DNA from 2 places in the Streptomyces sp. NBC_00659 genome. Region 2 is predicted to be linked to the other one. Evidence: riboswitches for the same ligand, from Rfam matches in the RefSeq annotation. Region 2 holds a riboswitch; the other holds the start of a gene.
What was found. Region 2 has a riboswitch for cyclic di-AMP ahead of OG410_RS17905 (transglycosylase family protein). Riboswitches for the same ligand answer to the same signal wherever they lie in the genome.
Positions count from the first base shown of each region.

Region 1 (7,341 bases), 4.0 Mb from region 2:
TGCGTCCCTACATCGAGGCCTTCTGGACCACCGGTGAGGATCTCGGGCTCACCCAGGACCTGGTCGACCGGGCCGCCGCGGAGGCCGGCCTCGTCTCGTCCATCCAGGCCGTGTACCCGCTGCTCGACGACGAGACGGCGGCCCGGAAGCGGCTCGCGGACGCCTTCGCGGTCGAGGTGGACGGCATCGGCCTCGACGAACTGGTCGGCGGCTGCGGTGTCGCCGAGTCGGTGCTCGCCGCGCTGGACCGGGCCGGGACACCGTACGCGGGCACACGGGTCGCCGTGCAGGGGCTCGGCACCATGGGCGGGGCCACCGCGCGCTTCCTCGCTCGCGCGGGACTCAGGATCGTGGCCGTCGCCGACATCAAGGGAACCGTCGCGAACCCGGACGGCCTCGACGTCGAGGCACTGCTCGCGGGACGGGACGCGTACGGAACGGTCGACCGCGCGGTCCTGCGCCCGGCCGACCGCGAACTCCCCGGTGACGCCTGGCTGTCCGCCGATGTCGAGGTCCTGGTGCCCGCCGCGGTCTCGTACGCGATCGACATGACGAACCAGCGGAGGATCAAGGCCCGCTGGATCGTCGAGGCGGCCAACATGCCCGTCCTGGAGGACGCGGAGCGGTCGCTCGCCGCGCGCGGAATCACCGTCCTGCCCGACGTCGTGGTCAACTCCGGTACGAACGCCTGGTGGTGGTGGACCCTGTTCGGCGACATCGGCGCCGACGCGGACGAGGCGTTCGCCCACACACGGCGCTCCATGCGCGCCCTGATCGACCGGACGCTCGCGCGCGCGGAGGCCGACGGCACGACCCCGCGGCTCGCCGCCCACGCCATCGTCACCGACCGGCTGCCGGTCATCGCGGAGCGGTTCGGCTGGTACCGCTGAGGATCGCGGCGCCGGGCCGGGGGCGGCGACTCCCTGCCGGGAGGAGAGTTCGTCGACCGACGCCGGGCGGGCCGGCCGGAGCCGGCCCGGGCGGCCCCCGCTCCTGTCGGGGCTTCCGCCGAAAGTGCTGTGTAGGGTTGCCGCGTGGCGAGAGTCCGGTTGAGCGTGGCGGAGCGGCGTGAGGAGTTGCTGCGGGCCGCCGTGGAACAGATCGAGGCGCGAGGCGTCGCGGCGGTACGGATCGCCGACGTGGCCTCGGCCCTCGGCGTGAGCAACGCGCTGGTGCTGTACCACTTCTCGACGAAGGAGAAGCTGGTCGCCGCCGCGTTCACCTACGCCGCCGAGGACGACCTCGCCCATCTGCGCAAGCTGCTCGGCCGCCGTACGACGGCGCTGCGACGCCTTCGGGCCGCCGTGCGCTGGTACGCCCCGACGGGGCAGGCCAAGGGCTGGCGCCTGTGGATCGAGGGCTGGGCGGTCTCCCTGCGGGAGCCCGCGCTGCGCGAGGTCACCCGTGATCTCGACCGGCAGTGGAAGGCCGCGATGACCGAGGTGATCGCGGAGGGCGTGGCCGCCGGCGAGTTCCGCTGCCCGGACCCCACGAGCGCGGCCCTCAGGCTCACGGCGCTGCTGGACGGACTGGCGGTCCAGATGACGGCGTACTCCGGAGCGGTGTCACGGGCGCGGACCCAGGAATGGGCGGACGAGGCACTCGCCCGCGAACTGGGCCTGGAGCGCGAGGCGTTGATGGCGGCGGTGCGCTAGCGGGCACGGCGCCGGTCCCGGTCCCGTACTGACCCCGTACCGCGCCTCGTCCGCTCCCCGTCGTGGACCGCCGTGCGGGCGGTCGTCCCGGATTCCGCCGGGAGCGACCGGTACTCCTGATCCGTACCCGGCCCGGGGCGCCGCAGCCGACGGGACCGGGCCCGGCCGGTCGGCCGCCCGGGTACCGGTCCCGACCGGCCGGGCCGGCCTTGCCGGCCGGGCCGGTGCAGGTCTCAGGCGACCGACTCGATGCGCATCTTGATGTCGTCCGGGGAGAGGGCGCCCTTGGCCGCGACGTGATCGCCCGAGGACTCCCCGCGCAGCCGCCGTCCGATCCACGGAACGAGGTACTCGCGCGCCCACTGGATGTTGTCGCGGCGCATCTCCAGCGTGCCGCGCGGCGGGAGGGGCGGCCAGGGCTGGTCCGGGTCGGCCGGCACCTCCAGGCCGAGTACCTGTCCGGCACGGAGCGCCACCCGGGTGTGCCCCTCGGGCGAGAGGTGCAGCCGGTCGCCGTCCCAGGCCCGGCGGTCCTGGATCGTCTTCAGGGACCAGAGGTCGAGGACGGGACAGCCGTAGCGGTCCGCGATGGCACGCACATGTCCGTTGTAGGTGGCGATCTTGCCGCGCAGGTGCTTGAGCACGGGGACGCCACGCGTGTCGAAGCCGGTGGTCACCATGACGGCGCCGACGGCGGAGGTGAGGTCGACGATCGCGCGCTCGAAGCGCTCCGCGACCTCGTCGGGGTCGGTGCCGGGGCGGATGATGTCGTTGCCGCCGGCGCAGAACGAGACCAGGTCCGGGCCGAGTTCCTTGGCCCTCTGGAGCTGGGACTCGACGATCTGGTCGAGCAGTTTGCCGCGCACGGCGAGGTTGGTGTAGTCGAAATCGCCTTCGGGCCTGCGGTCCGCGAGAAGTACCGCAAACCGGTCCGCCCAGCCGACGAACGCTCCGTCGGGCCCAGGGTCGCCGACGCCCTCGGTGAAGCTGTCCCCCACCGCCACGTACGACCCGATCACTGATCTGTTGTCACTCTTCGAATCGTCTGCCACATGGAGCATGATTCACCTTTTGATGTGAGCTACGCGACCGTAGGGAAGGGTTGACGGCCGGTGAGATAAGCCACTCGCCAAGCATTGGTCAACTCTGGAATAAGGCTCGCGTCAAGGACGTTGAGGCAGCGATCGCCCAGAGGCCGTCGCCGCGGGCACACCGAAGGCCGGACCCAGGGGATCATGGGGTCCGGCCTTCGGAGATCTTCCTGCCGTCAGGAGCAGGAGGCGGGGGGGTCAGCCCACGGCGACACCGTGCGAGCGCAGGTACGCGACCGGGTCGATGTCGGAGCCGTAGTCCGGCGTGGTGCGGATCTCGAAGTGCAGGTGCGGTCCGGTCACGTTGCCCGTGGCGCCGGAGAGACCTATCTGCTGCCCCTCGGTGACGGTCTGCCCCGCCGAGACGGACAGCGACGACATGTGGGCGTACTGGGAGTACTTGCCGTCGGCGTGCTGGATGACGACCTGGTTGCCGTAGGCGCCGCCCCAGCCCGCGGAGACGACCGTGCCCGCGGCGATGGACTTGAGCGTGGTGCCGGTCGGGATCACGAAGTCCACGCCCGTGTGGTAGCCGCTGGACCACATGCTGCCCGCCACCTTGTAACCGGTGCCGACGGAGCTGCTCGCGACCGGCAGGGTGTAGCCGGACGAGGTGCCGGAAGAGGTGCCGGTGGAAGGGGCGTCGGTGGAAGGGGCGTCGGTGGAAGCGGTGCCTGAGGGGGCCGGGTCGGCGGCCGGGGTCGCCTGGCCGGACTTCGCCGAGGTGGTCGTCCGGGTGGCCGAGTGCGTGGCCGAGTGGGCGGCGGCCTTCTTGCCGAGCGACAGCTTCAGACCGGGGTGGATCAGCGACGGGTCGCCGCCGATGGAGGAGCGGTTGTCGGCGTAGATCTTCTTCCAGCCGCCGCTGACGTTCTGCTCGTCGGCGATCTTCGAGAGGTAGTCGCCGGACCTCACCGCGTACGTCTTCGTCCCGGCGGCCTTGGCGGCCTTCTTCGCGGGAGCGGCGGTCGCGGCCTTCTCGACCTGGTGCGCGACGGCGGTGGCCGGGGTCGCGGCGTGGGCGCCGGTGGCTCCCATCAGGGGCAGCGCGAGTGCGGCGCCACCGGTTCCGGCCACGGCGATCGAGCGGGTGAAACGCAAGGACTTGGGACGGCGGTGCTTACCCTTCGCGGGCATGACGAATTCCTCTCCGGCGCCTGCGGGGTGAGCTGTCGGGTGCGGGCTGGAGATGCCCGGCCACGCTGCTGCGCGGCTGTACCCCTAGCCTGTTCCGGAAAAAGAACCGGTCCAGGCGCGGAACCTGTGGGTCCCCCGCTCCTGCCGTGTACGGGTGAGTGTGCGGATTCCGGGCGGCGGCAGGATTGGGCGTCCGTCCGGATTGAGGCAGAACGTAAGCGACATGAGAGCGCGTCGACAACTATGTGCGGTTTCTGTGCGCTCGCCTTTCTTGATCCATGCGGAAACCGCCGTCACCCTCCGTGGAGTGACGATCTTCCCGACTTCTCAACCCACCTGAAAATCCGGGCGGGTTGAGAAATGAGGACGGCAACGCATCGTCACGAATATGACGCTCCTCACGCGACTCACCCCAGGGCGCCCTATTCCAGGGCCAGTTGCCATGAAGGTGCCTATTCGGACAGAACAGACAGAAGCTGCACGGGCGGATATCCAGCCCATTCGACCCTCTGGTCGGAATGGAGCACAAAACAACACTTCTAAATGCCTCGTTTCGCCTCAATTGCCCCATGGGGCCGATGCGGCCGGAGGCGCGCGGTTGATCCAGTACAGGATTCGAACACTCATTCGACATCAGATGCCGCAATGCGCCGCTTCCAGGGCGTTCCGCCCGGAAGGCTTCGGCTGTGGACAACTCATTGCCCGAGGAACCCATGTCGTATCGTCGAGAGCGCGAGCCGGTACAACTGCCGACGAGCGGCGCCGAGTCCAGCACGGCGACGCCGGCGGCCGAATGGGAGGAGCCCCCGTGACGCAGCAGGTCCCGTCGACCGAGCCCGAACTCGGCGGAGTGCGCAACTTCCGCGACGTGGGCGGACTGCCCACCGCGGACGGCCGGCGAGTGCGTTATGGGCACCTGTTCCGCAGCGGCCACCTCGCCCACGCCACGGAGGAGGACGCCGCGTTCCTCGCCTCTCTGGGGCTCCACACGGTCTTCGACTTCCGTAATGCCGCGGACCAGAAACTGGAGGGCCCGGACGTCGAACTTCCGGGCGTGCGGAACGTGAACCTCCCGCTGAGCGACCCGGCGGACGGCAGCGAGTTCTGGAAGATGGTCCGCGACGGCGATCTCGACCAGCTGCGCGCGATCCTCGGCGACGGCAAGGCCGAGAACCGGATGATCAACTCCTACCGCACGATCATCAAGGAGCGCACGGCCGAGCACTCCCGGGTACTGCACGCCCTGGCCGACGACAGCGTGCCCGCGCTGATGCACTGCGCGGCGGGCAAGGACCGCGCCGGGTTGTCCATCGCGATCACCCTGCTCGCCCTCGGCGTCGAGCGCGAGGCGATCGTGGCCGACTACCTGGAGTCGAACGCCGCGCACCGCCGTTACAAGGTGCACCGCAACAACTCCTCGGCCGGCGCGTACTCCCCCGAGGTGATGGAACTGCTCAGCCCGCTGTTCGACGCGCGGCCCGTGTACCTGACAGCCGCCTTCGAGACGATCGAGGAGACCTGGGGCAGCGTCGAGGTCTATCTGGAGCAGGGGCTGGGACTGACGCCGGAGCTGCGGGAGCGCCTGCGCGGGCGGCTCCTGGACTGAGCCGCCCGCCGGGACCGGGCTCTCTACTGGTTCTGCGCGCCCAGCGTGAAGAGCAGATAGATGAAGGCCGCGAACAGGTGGCCGACGGCGACGTAGATGATCAGCCGCACCCACAGGGCGCGCGGGAACCTGTCCTCCATGGAGCGGCGGCGTTCTGTGGGTTCGGTCATGACGTCTCTCCCGAGGTGGGGTGGCCCGTCGCCGGGCCGAGGCACAGCGCGGCGACGGGGCTCTGCAGCAGGGTGTGTACGAAGAGGAGCTCGGCTCCGTCGCGTTCGGCGGCGGCGATGCGGTGCGGGGTCAGCGAGTCGAAGTGGGCGCTGTCTCCCGGAGCGAGGACGTGCGCGGTGTCCCCGAGGCGCAGACTGAGCCGCCCCCGGAGGACGTACAGCCACTCCTCGCCCGGGTGGACGCGCACGATGTCGCCCTGCGAACCGTAGGGGACGTGCACGCGCAGTGCCTGCATGCCGCGGCCCGCGGAGCCCGCCTGCCAGTAGGTCCAGCCCCCGGCCGGGGCCGGTTCCATGGCGGCGGCCCGTACGATCGCGTCACGGTCGGGGACCGCCTCGCCGAGCAGCTCCGAGACCGTCGTACCGTAGACACGGGCCAGCGTGAGCAGCATCGGCAGCGAGGGCTGGCGCTGTCCGGTCTCCAGCCGGGAGAGATGGGCGGGCGAGAGTCCGGCCGCGCGGGCGGCTGCCTCCAGCGTGAGGGAGGCGCTGCGGCGCAGGGCGCGGAGCCGCGGCGCCACGGCGTGCAGCTCGGCGGACGGCTCGTCGGCCGCCCCTGTGTCGGCAGGGCTCATAGGACCATTGAGCCAAACAATTACCTCTGGGGCAATTTTCTTGCCCCAGAGGCAAAGAACCTCGCCGGACACGGTCCAACGCACCCACGCGGCTTCGCCGACCGCACCGGGCCGCCTCGCCGATCACACCCGCGAGGCCTCGCGGCGGCCGCCGGTCCGGCCGGGTCTCAGCGGTTCGCCACCGCCTGCTTCACCAGCGTCTTCCCGAAGTCCCACATCAGCCCGCCGCCGTTGTGCGCGTCCTCCATCACCGCGGTGAAGGCCTCCACGAACCGGTCGACGTCCCGCTCGTCGATGACCAGCGGCGGGATCAGCTTGATCACCTCCAGGTGGTCGCCGGAGACCTGGGTGAGGATGCGGTGCCGCTGGAGCAGCGGCACGACGACCATCTGCGCGAACAGACCCTTGCGCGCGGCCTGCAGCATCGTCCAGCGGCCGCGCAGCTTGAGCGACGTGGGCCGGCCGAACTCGATGCCGATCATCAGACCCCGGCCGCGTACGTCGCTGAGCAGCTCGTAGCGGTCGACCAGGGCCGCCAACCGGGACTTCAGCCGTTCTCCGGTGATCCGGGCGTTGGCGACGATCTGCTCGTTCTCCATCACGGAGAGCACCGCGAGCCCCGCCGCCATGGCCTGCGCGTTGGAACCGAAGCTCGCCGAGTGCACGAGGACCCGGTCCATGGAGGAGTAGACCTTCTTGAAGATCCAGTCCTTTCCGAGGGTCGCGCCCACCGGCACATAGCCGCCGGAGAGCGCCTTGGCCACGCACACCAGGTCCGGTTCGACGCCCTCCTCGTGCTGGTAGGCGTAGAAGTCCCCGGTCCGGCCGAGCCCGGTCTGCACCTCGTCCGCGATGAGCAGTGCCTTGTGCCGGTGCAGCAGCTCCTGGGCGGCGCGCAGATATCCGGGCGGGGACTCGTGGACGCCCTTCCCCTGGATCGGCTCCACGATGAGCGCGGCGACGTCGCCTTTCTTCAACTCCCTTGCCAGGGCGTCCAGATCACCGAGCGGGACCGCCGTGTCGGGGAGCAGCGGTGCGAAGCCGTCG
Region 1 covers NZ_CP109031.1:8,110,517-8,117,857, reverse strand. Annotated here, with positions in the region: gene OG410_RS35465 (glutamate dehydrogenase) at 1-890, shown strand, start outside; gene OG410_RS35460 (TetR/AcrR family transcriptional regulator) at 1,035-1,655, shown strand; gene OG410_RS35455 (SGNH/GDSL hydrolase family protein) at 1,889-2,674, opposite strand; gene OG410_RS35450 (M23 family metallopeptidase) at 2,945-3,883, opposite strand; cyclic di-AMP (ydaO/yuaA leader) riboswitch at 3,888-4,050, opposite strand; gene OG410_RS35445 (tyrosine-protein phosphatase) at 4,692-5,489, shown strand; gene OG410_RS35440 (DUF6126 family protein) at 5,513-5,629, opposite strand; gene OG410_RS35435 (helix-turn-helix domain-containing protein) at 5,656-6,294, opposite strand; gene OG410_RS35430 (aspartate aminotransferase family protein) at 6,462-7,341, opposite strand, start outside.
Region 1: another riboswitch for cyclic di-AMP. It lies ahead of OG410_RS35450 (M23 family metallopeptidase); the one in region 2 lies ahead of OG410_RS17905 (transglycosylase family protein).

Region 2 (7,341 bases):
GGAGCGTGCCGCGCGCACCCGGTCGGCGCCGACGACGAACTCGGTCGAGCCGCCGCCGATGTCCACGACCAGGTAGGGCGTGGCGAGGTCGTCGCGCCCGGCCAGCTCCTTGGTCGCGCCGGTGAAGGAGAACTCGGCCTCCTGGTCCCCGCTGATGACCTCCGGCTCGACGCCGAGGATGTCCAGCACCCCGCGCACGAACTCGTCCCGGTTCTCGGCGTCCCGGGAGGCCGAGGTGGCGACGAAGCGCAGCCGCTCGGCGCCGTGCTCCTTGATGGCCTCCGCGTACGCGCGGCAGGCGGCGAAGGTCCGCTCCAGCGCCTCGGGGGCGAGCCGGCCGGTGCGGTCGACGCCCTGGCCCAGCCGGACGATGGTCATCCGCCGGTCCAGGTCGGCGAGTTCGCCCGTCCGCGGGTCCGCGTCGGCCACCAGGAGCCGGATGGAGTTCGTACCGCAGTCGACGGCGGCGACGCGGGTCACCGGCCGTCCTCGGCGGACGCGGCGGAACCGGCGGCCTCCGCGGAACCGGTGGACTCGGCGTCCTCGGCGGAACCGGCGGCCTCGGTGGAGCCCTCCGTCTTCGGCCCGTCGCCGGCCGGCGGTCCGGCCTGGGTGACACACGCGCCCTTGCTCCACCACTCGGGCAGCATCGCGATGGCCTCGTCGCCGAGCGGGTTGACGCCCGGCCCGGCGGCCAGCGAGTGGGCGACCAGGACGTGCAGGCACTTCACCCGGTCCGGCATGCCGCCCGCGCTCGGGAAGCCCTCCAGGACCTCGATGGCGTCACGGCGCGCGATGTAGTCCTCGTGGGCGGCGCGGTAGGCCGCGGCCAGCTCGGAGTCGGTGGCCAGCCGTTCGGTCATCTCCTTCATGACCCCGTTGGCCTCCAGCGTCCCGATCGCGGACGCGGCCCGCGGGCACGTCAGGTAGTACGTGGTCGGGAACGGCGTCCCGTCGGGGAGGCGGGGCGCCGTCTCCACCACGTCCGGCTGGCCGCAGGGGCAGCGGTGCACGATCGCGCGCAGCCCGCGCGGCGGCCGTCCGAGCTGCTGCTTGAAGGCCTCGACGTCGGCGTCGGTGGGCTCGGTGCGCGGGGTGGTGGGCGGTGGCGTTTCCATGCCGTGAGTCACGTGTCTTTCTGGTCAGTTCATGGGGCGTCAGCGGTCGGCGGCGTCGGATTTGTCCACGCCGTCCCACATATTGGTGTACCAGGGGAGGTCGGCGGCGCCCCGCTCGGCACGGGACTGCTTCGCGGCGTCCGGGTCGATCACGACGTACCCGGTCTCGCCCGGCATCACATAGTGCAGCCGCTGCCGGATCTGCTGCTCGGCGTACGCGTCGTCCTGCCAGCGCGCCTTGAGGTCGCGCAGCTGCTCGACCCGCTGCCGGGCCTGCTCCCGCTGCCGCTCCACGTCGCCGATCTGGGCGCGCTGGGAGACGTACTGCCGCATCGGGTAGGCGAGGGCGACGATCAGGGAGCACAGGACCATGGCGAGCAGCGCGGCCCGGCCGGTCAGCCGGGAGCGGCGCGCCTGCCGCTTGGTCTGGGAGCGGTAGACCCTGGCCGCCGTCTGCTCGCCGAGCAGCTTCAGCCTGGTCGAGGTGGAGAACCGGTCCCGGTCCTTCACGGCCATGAGTCCCGCCTCCCCACTACCGGCCCGCCGTGCGGGCCCGTCACGTGCGTACGTCCCCGCACACGGTACGGGACCGGGTACGGGGACGTACGGAGGACTCTGCCTGAGCCGTGCGGGGGATCAGCCCTTGAAGCGCGGGAAGGCGCTGCGGCCGGCGTAGACCGCGGCGTCGTCGAGGATCTCCTCGATGCGCAGGAGCTGGTTGTACTTGGCGACACGGTCCGAGCGGGCCGGGGCGCCGGTCTTGATCTGACCGCAGTTCACGGCGACCGCGAGGTCGGCGATGGTGACGTCCTCGGTCTCGCCGGAGCGGTGGGACATCATGCACTTGAAGCCGTTGCGCTGGGCCAGCTCGACGGCGTCCAGGGTCTCGGTCAGCGAGCCGATCTGGTTGACCTTGACGAGCAGGGCGTTGGCGGAGCCCTCCTCGATGCCGCGGGCCAGGCGCTCCGGGTTGGTGACGAAGAGGTCGTCGCCGACGATCTGGACCTTGTCGCCCAGCTGGTCGGTGATGATCTTCCAGCCGGCCCAGTCGTCCTCGAACAGCGGGTCCTCGATGGAGACGAGCGGGTACGCCGCGACGAGCTCGGCGTAGTACTCGGTCATCTCGGCGGCGGAGCGCTCCTTGCCCTCGAAGGTGTAGACGCCGTCCTTGTAGAACTCGGAGGCGGCGACGTCGAGGGCGAGGGCGATCTGCTCGCCGGGGGTGTAGCCGGCCTCCTTGATGGCCTCGAGGATGAGGTCGAGGGCGGCGCGGTTCGACTCCAGGTTCGGGGCGAAGCCGCCCTCGTCGCCGAGGCCGGTGGACAGGCCCTTGGTCTTCAGCACCTTCTTGAGGGTGTGGTAGACCTCGGCGCCCCAGCGCAGGGCCTCGGAGAAGGACTCCGCGCCGATCGGGGCGATCATGAACTCCTGGATGTCCACGTTGGAGTCGGCGTGCGACCCGCCGTTCAGGATGTTCATCATCGGAACGGGCAGCAGGTGCGCGTTCGGGCCGCCCAGGTAGCGGAAGAGCGGCAGGTCGGACGCTTCGGAGGCGGCGTGCGCGACGGCGAGCGAGACGCCGAGGATGGCGTTGGCGCCGAGCGAGCCCTTGTTGTCGGTGGCGTCCAGGTCGAACATGGCCTGGTCGATCAGGCGCTGCTCGGTGGCGTCGTAGCCGACGAGCTCCGGGCCGATCTGCTCGATGACGGCGAGGACGGCCTTCTCGACACCCTTGCCGTGGTAGCGGTTGGGGTCACCGTCGCGAAGCTCGATGGCCTCGAAGGCTCCGGTGGAGGCGCCGGACGGAACGGCGGCACGACCCGTGCTGCCGTCGTCGAGGCCGACCTCGACCTCGACCGTGGGGTTGCCTCGGGAGTCCAGGATTTCCCGGGCTACGACGACGTCGATGGACGGCACGAGCATCTCCTTATGGGATGTGACGCGGGTACGCAGGACTTGGCAGCCCTGCGGGATGAGCCTAACCGGCTCACGGGGATCGGCCAGCCGATCGACCACCCCTTGAGCGGAACTGAGCGTACATATTGTTCCTGAACGGAACAAAAAAAGAAATGAAAAACCCCGCTCCGGCGCGTGCGGGGGAACACGCGCCGGAGCGGGGAGCCCGTGGGGACGGGGACCCTCACCGGGCCTTTCCCAAAAAGGCCCGGTTCGGGAGGGGAGCTGTCGTCCGGCTCGGACGCGGGCCGGAATCCGGCCCGGAAGGCACCCGCGCGCCGTCCGAGAAGTGGCCGCCCTCCGCCGAAGGCGACCACACGGCACCGGCGCGCCGCGGTACTCAGCGCAGGTGCAGCTGCTGGCCCGGGTAGATGAAGTCGGCGTCGGCGACGATGCCCTTGTTCAGCTTGAACAGCTTCTGCCAGCCGCCCTTGACGTGCTTCTTCTCGGCGATCGAGCTGAGGGTGTCACCCTTGACGACCTTGTACTCACCGTCGCCCTTCTTGACCTTCTTGCCGGTCGGGGTGGTGACGGTCTTCTGGACGGCGGGGCGCTCCGCGGAACGGGAGGCGGGCTGCTCCGTCGTACGGGTGGCCGGGGCGCTCTGCGAGTCGCTCGACGAGGTGGAGGCGGACGGGGCCGCCGGGGCCGAGCCGCCGCCGTAGGGGGTGCTCGACAGGCCGACGCCGCAGGTCGGCCAGGCACCCTTGCCCTGTCCGGCGAGAACCTTCTCGCCGATGGCGATCTGCTGCGACTTCGAGGCCTGGTCGGCGGTGGAGGCGTAGGCGGTGCCGCCGTACGCGGCCCAGGTGGAGGACGAGAACTGGAGTCCGCCGTAGTAGCCGTTGCCGGTGTTGATCGACCAGTTGCCGCCGGCCTCGCACTGGGCGACGGCGTCCCACTCGGAGGTGGTGGCGGCGGAGGCGCTGCCGGCCGCCATCAGCGGGGCGGCGATGGCGACACCGGTGACACCGGCGAGCGTGGCGACGCGGGTGGCCTTGTTCGGGCGGCGGTGCTTGCCCTTGCTGGAGAACAGCATGGAGAGATCCCCTCACCGACGCCTGCGAGGTGAGCTGTCGGGTTCGGGCCGGTTGAGTTGCCCGGCCGCGCTGCCTTCGGCCCTGTCTCCAGGACGTCCGGCGCGCGGCTTCACCCCAAGCCGTTCCCGGGTGTCTCTCAACTCCCGGTCCCGGCACTTACCTTGGGTCCCCCGCTCCTGCCTACGGCGCATGACGCGACGACTGTTCCCGTACGGCCGCTGGCAGGATTCGGCGTTGCGACCGTCGGGGCCCGCTGTGGCGAGCAGTCACGACCGTAAGCAGTCGATCGGCGGAAATTCAAAGACGATCAGGGCTTCTGAGACCCATGTCTCACTTGCATCAAATGGGACATTCCCCAGCTAACCAGGACGCGAACTCCCGCTACTTTTGCGCCGTTTCGGCAGTGTCCGCGATGCTCTGACCAGGTGCGACGAGGCCGGGAGCGCTGTCGGTCGCCACCGCGTCGGCGGTGGGCAGGTCGACCCATCCGCCACCGAGGCCCAGCTCGTCGGAAACCTTCCAGAGGTTGTCGATGACGTCCGCGACGTACGCGGTGTCGCTCGAGGCGCTCGCGGCATGCCGCCCGGTGGTGCTGTCGGCGCCGCCGCCGGTCGCGCTCTCCTCGGCATCCCCGCCGCGGTGCCGCCCGGTGCTGGTGCTCGGGGCGTCGGAGGGGCTCGAAGAAGCCTCCTTCTTCCCGGACTTGGCCGATTTGTCACCCTTGCCGGTCGCCGCATCCGAGCTGTCGGAGCTCTGCGAGGCGCTGGGCTCCGCAGTACTGCCGGCGGCATCCGAGGAGTCACCCGAATCGGACGAAGCGGAAGAATTGTCCGAAGGTGACGTACTGGGTGACGTCGCCAGGCCGGACGAAACGTACGAACCGGACTCGTCCTCGTCGTTCGAGGCATCGCCGGCCACGCCCGTGTCGACGCTGACGCCGGCCGCGCCCTTGCTGAGACCCGAGAGCGGCCCGCAGGTCGGCCAGGCCGCGAGGCCCTTGTCGGCGAGCACCTTCTCGGCGACGGCTATCTGCTGCGAGCGGCTGGCCTGGTCGGCCCTCGGGGCGTAGTCGAGGCCGCCGTGCGCCTCCCAGTTCTCCTGGTCGAGCTGAAGGCCGCCGTAGTACCCGTTGCTCTGGTCGGCGCTCCACGCGCCACCGCTCTCACACTGCGCCACCCGGTCCCAGGTGTTCCCGTCGGCCGCGCTCGCGCTCGCCGCGGCGAGCAGCGGGATGACGATCGCCGATCCGGTCACCCCTGCGGCGACCATGAGTGCCGGGGCCTGACGAGGGCGACGGTGACGGCCGTTCCCGGAGAGCATACGAAAGCCTTTCGAGTGACAGCAGGGAGTACCGCGGCCCCCTGTGAACCAAGAAGCGCAGGCGCCGCGTTGATGGGTGAAGGTAGTCGCACTCGAACGCTGGTTACAAGTCGATGCAGTACAGATCACGCGAAGATCACAGATTTGATGGAGCATCATGTTCCGCTAGCCGCAGGGGTGCTCTTTCCGGTATGCGGAAGAACCCCTTCGGCGGGGATGCCGAAGGGTCACCGATGGGCCGGTCCAGGCCTATTTGACCGGGGTGAACTCCACAGGAAGCGTGCGCAATCCACGCATAATGAGACCTCCACGCCAGCGCAAATCGGCCGATTCTCCGGCGAGTTGGATGTCGGGCAGGCGGCCGAGGAGCGTACCGAGCGCGATCTGCCCCTCCAGCCGGGCGAGCGGCGCGCCCAGGCAGTAGTGGATGCCGTGGCCGTAGCCCAAGTGCTGAAGGTCACGTCGCGCGAGATCGAGCGTGTCCGGCTGTTCGAAACGTTCGGGGTCGCGGTCCGCGGCCGCGAGCACCACGAGCACGGGGTCGCCGGCCGCGATGTCCTGCCCGCCGATCCGCACGGCCTCGGTCGCGAACCGCCAGGTGGCCAGTTCCACGGGCCCGTCGTAGCGCAGGAGTTCCTCGACACCCGTCTCGAGCAGCCCGCTCTCCCCGGCCGCGAGGGAGGCCTGGAGACGCGCCCGCTGCCCGGGGTGGGTGAGCAGGGCGTGCATCCCGTTCCCGATGAGATTGACCGTGGTCTCGAAGCCGGCGAAGAGCAGGATGAAGGCCATGGCGGCGGCCTCGTTCTCGGTGAGGTGCTCGCCGTGGTCGGAGGCGCGGATGAGCCCGGAGATGAGGTCCTCGCCCGGTGCGGGCTCCGCGGTCAGCGCCTCGCGCTTGCGGTGGATGAGCTCGGCGAGATACCCGCGCATCTTCTTCACGGACCGGGCGACCCCGCCTCTGGGCCCGCCGCCGTGCCGGATCATCATGCCCGCCCAGTCACGGAAGTCGTCCTGGTCCTCGCGCGGGACGCCGAGCAGGTCGCAGATGGCGTAGATGGGGAGCGGGAAGGCGAACTCGTGGATGAGGTCCGCGGAACCCCTGGCCGCGAACCCGGCGATGAGCTGGTCCGTCAGCTCCTGCACCCGTGGGGCGAATTCGGCCACGCGCCGCGGCGTGAACGCCTTGCTGACGAGCCGCCGCAGCCGGGTGTGGTCCGGCGGGTCGATGTTCAGCAGATGCGTCATGAGCTCGGCCTTGCGCTCCCCGGGAATCCCGGTCCGGCCCTTCGCGTGCGCGGGCTCGTCGTGATGCGCGGGATTCTTGGACAGCCGCTGGTCGGCGAGGGTCTGCTTGGCGTCGGCGTACCGCGTGACGAGCCAGGCCTCCACCCCGCTGGGCAGCCGCGTGCGGTGCACGGGCGCGTTCTCCCTGAGCCAGGCGTACGCCGGGTAGGGGTCGGTGGCGAACTCCCAGGTGAAGAGTTCGGGGGCGGCGCTGGCGGAGGCTTCGTACTCGGTCACTCCTCGACCGTATCCGCAGGGGGCGTCGTCCCCCCGGCCGCCCGGCGATCGGGCGCCACCCCTCGCGCGCGGCGGCGGCCTGAGCGTCTCCCGCCCGGTTCGCCCCGGACCGTCCGGACATGGCCGGCTGTTTGACCTCGCCGCCCGGCGCGTTCCTACTTTCCTGCCGTGGACCCCGAAATACTCAGATCCAGCTTCGCGGTCGTGGAACGACGGGCCGAGTTCGCGGTCAAGTACTTCTACTCGCACCTCTTCCGCCACAACCCGGAGCTCCGCGCGCTGTTCCCGGCGGATCTCGCCCGGGACATGGAACGGCAGCGGGACCGGCTCTTCGCGGCGCTCACCTTCGTCATGGACAGGCTGGAGGATCCGGACCTGCCCCGTTA
Region 2 covers NZ_CP109031.1:4,158,326-4,165,666, forward strand. Annotated here, with positions in the region: gene OG410_RS17885 (Ppx/GppA phosphatase family protein) at 1-480, opposite strand, end outside; gene OG410_RS17890 (DUF501 domain-containing protein) at 477-1,118, opposite strand; gene OG410_RS17895 (FtsB family cell division protein) at 1,158-1,634, opposite strand; gene eno (phosphopyruvate hydratase) at 1,755-3,041, opposite strand; gene OG410_RS17905 (transglycosylase family protein) at 3,415-4,113, opposite strand; cyclic di-AMP (ydaO/yuaA leader) riboswitch at 4,118-4,312, opposite strand; gene OG410_RS17910 (transglycosylase family protein) at 4,496-5,383, opposite strand; gene OG410_RS17915 (cytochrome P450 family protein) at 5,684-6,955, opposite strand; gene OG410_RS17920 (globin domain-containing protein) at 7,124-7,341, shown strand, end outside.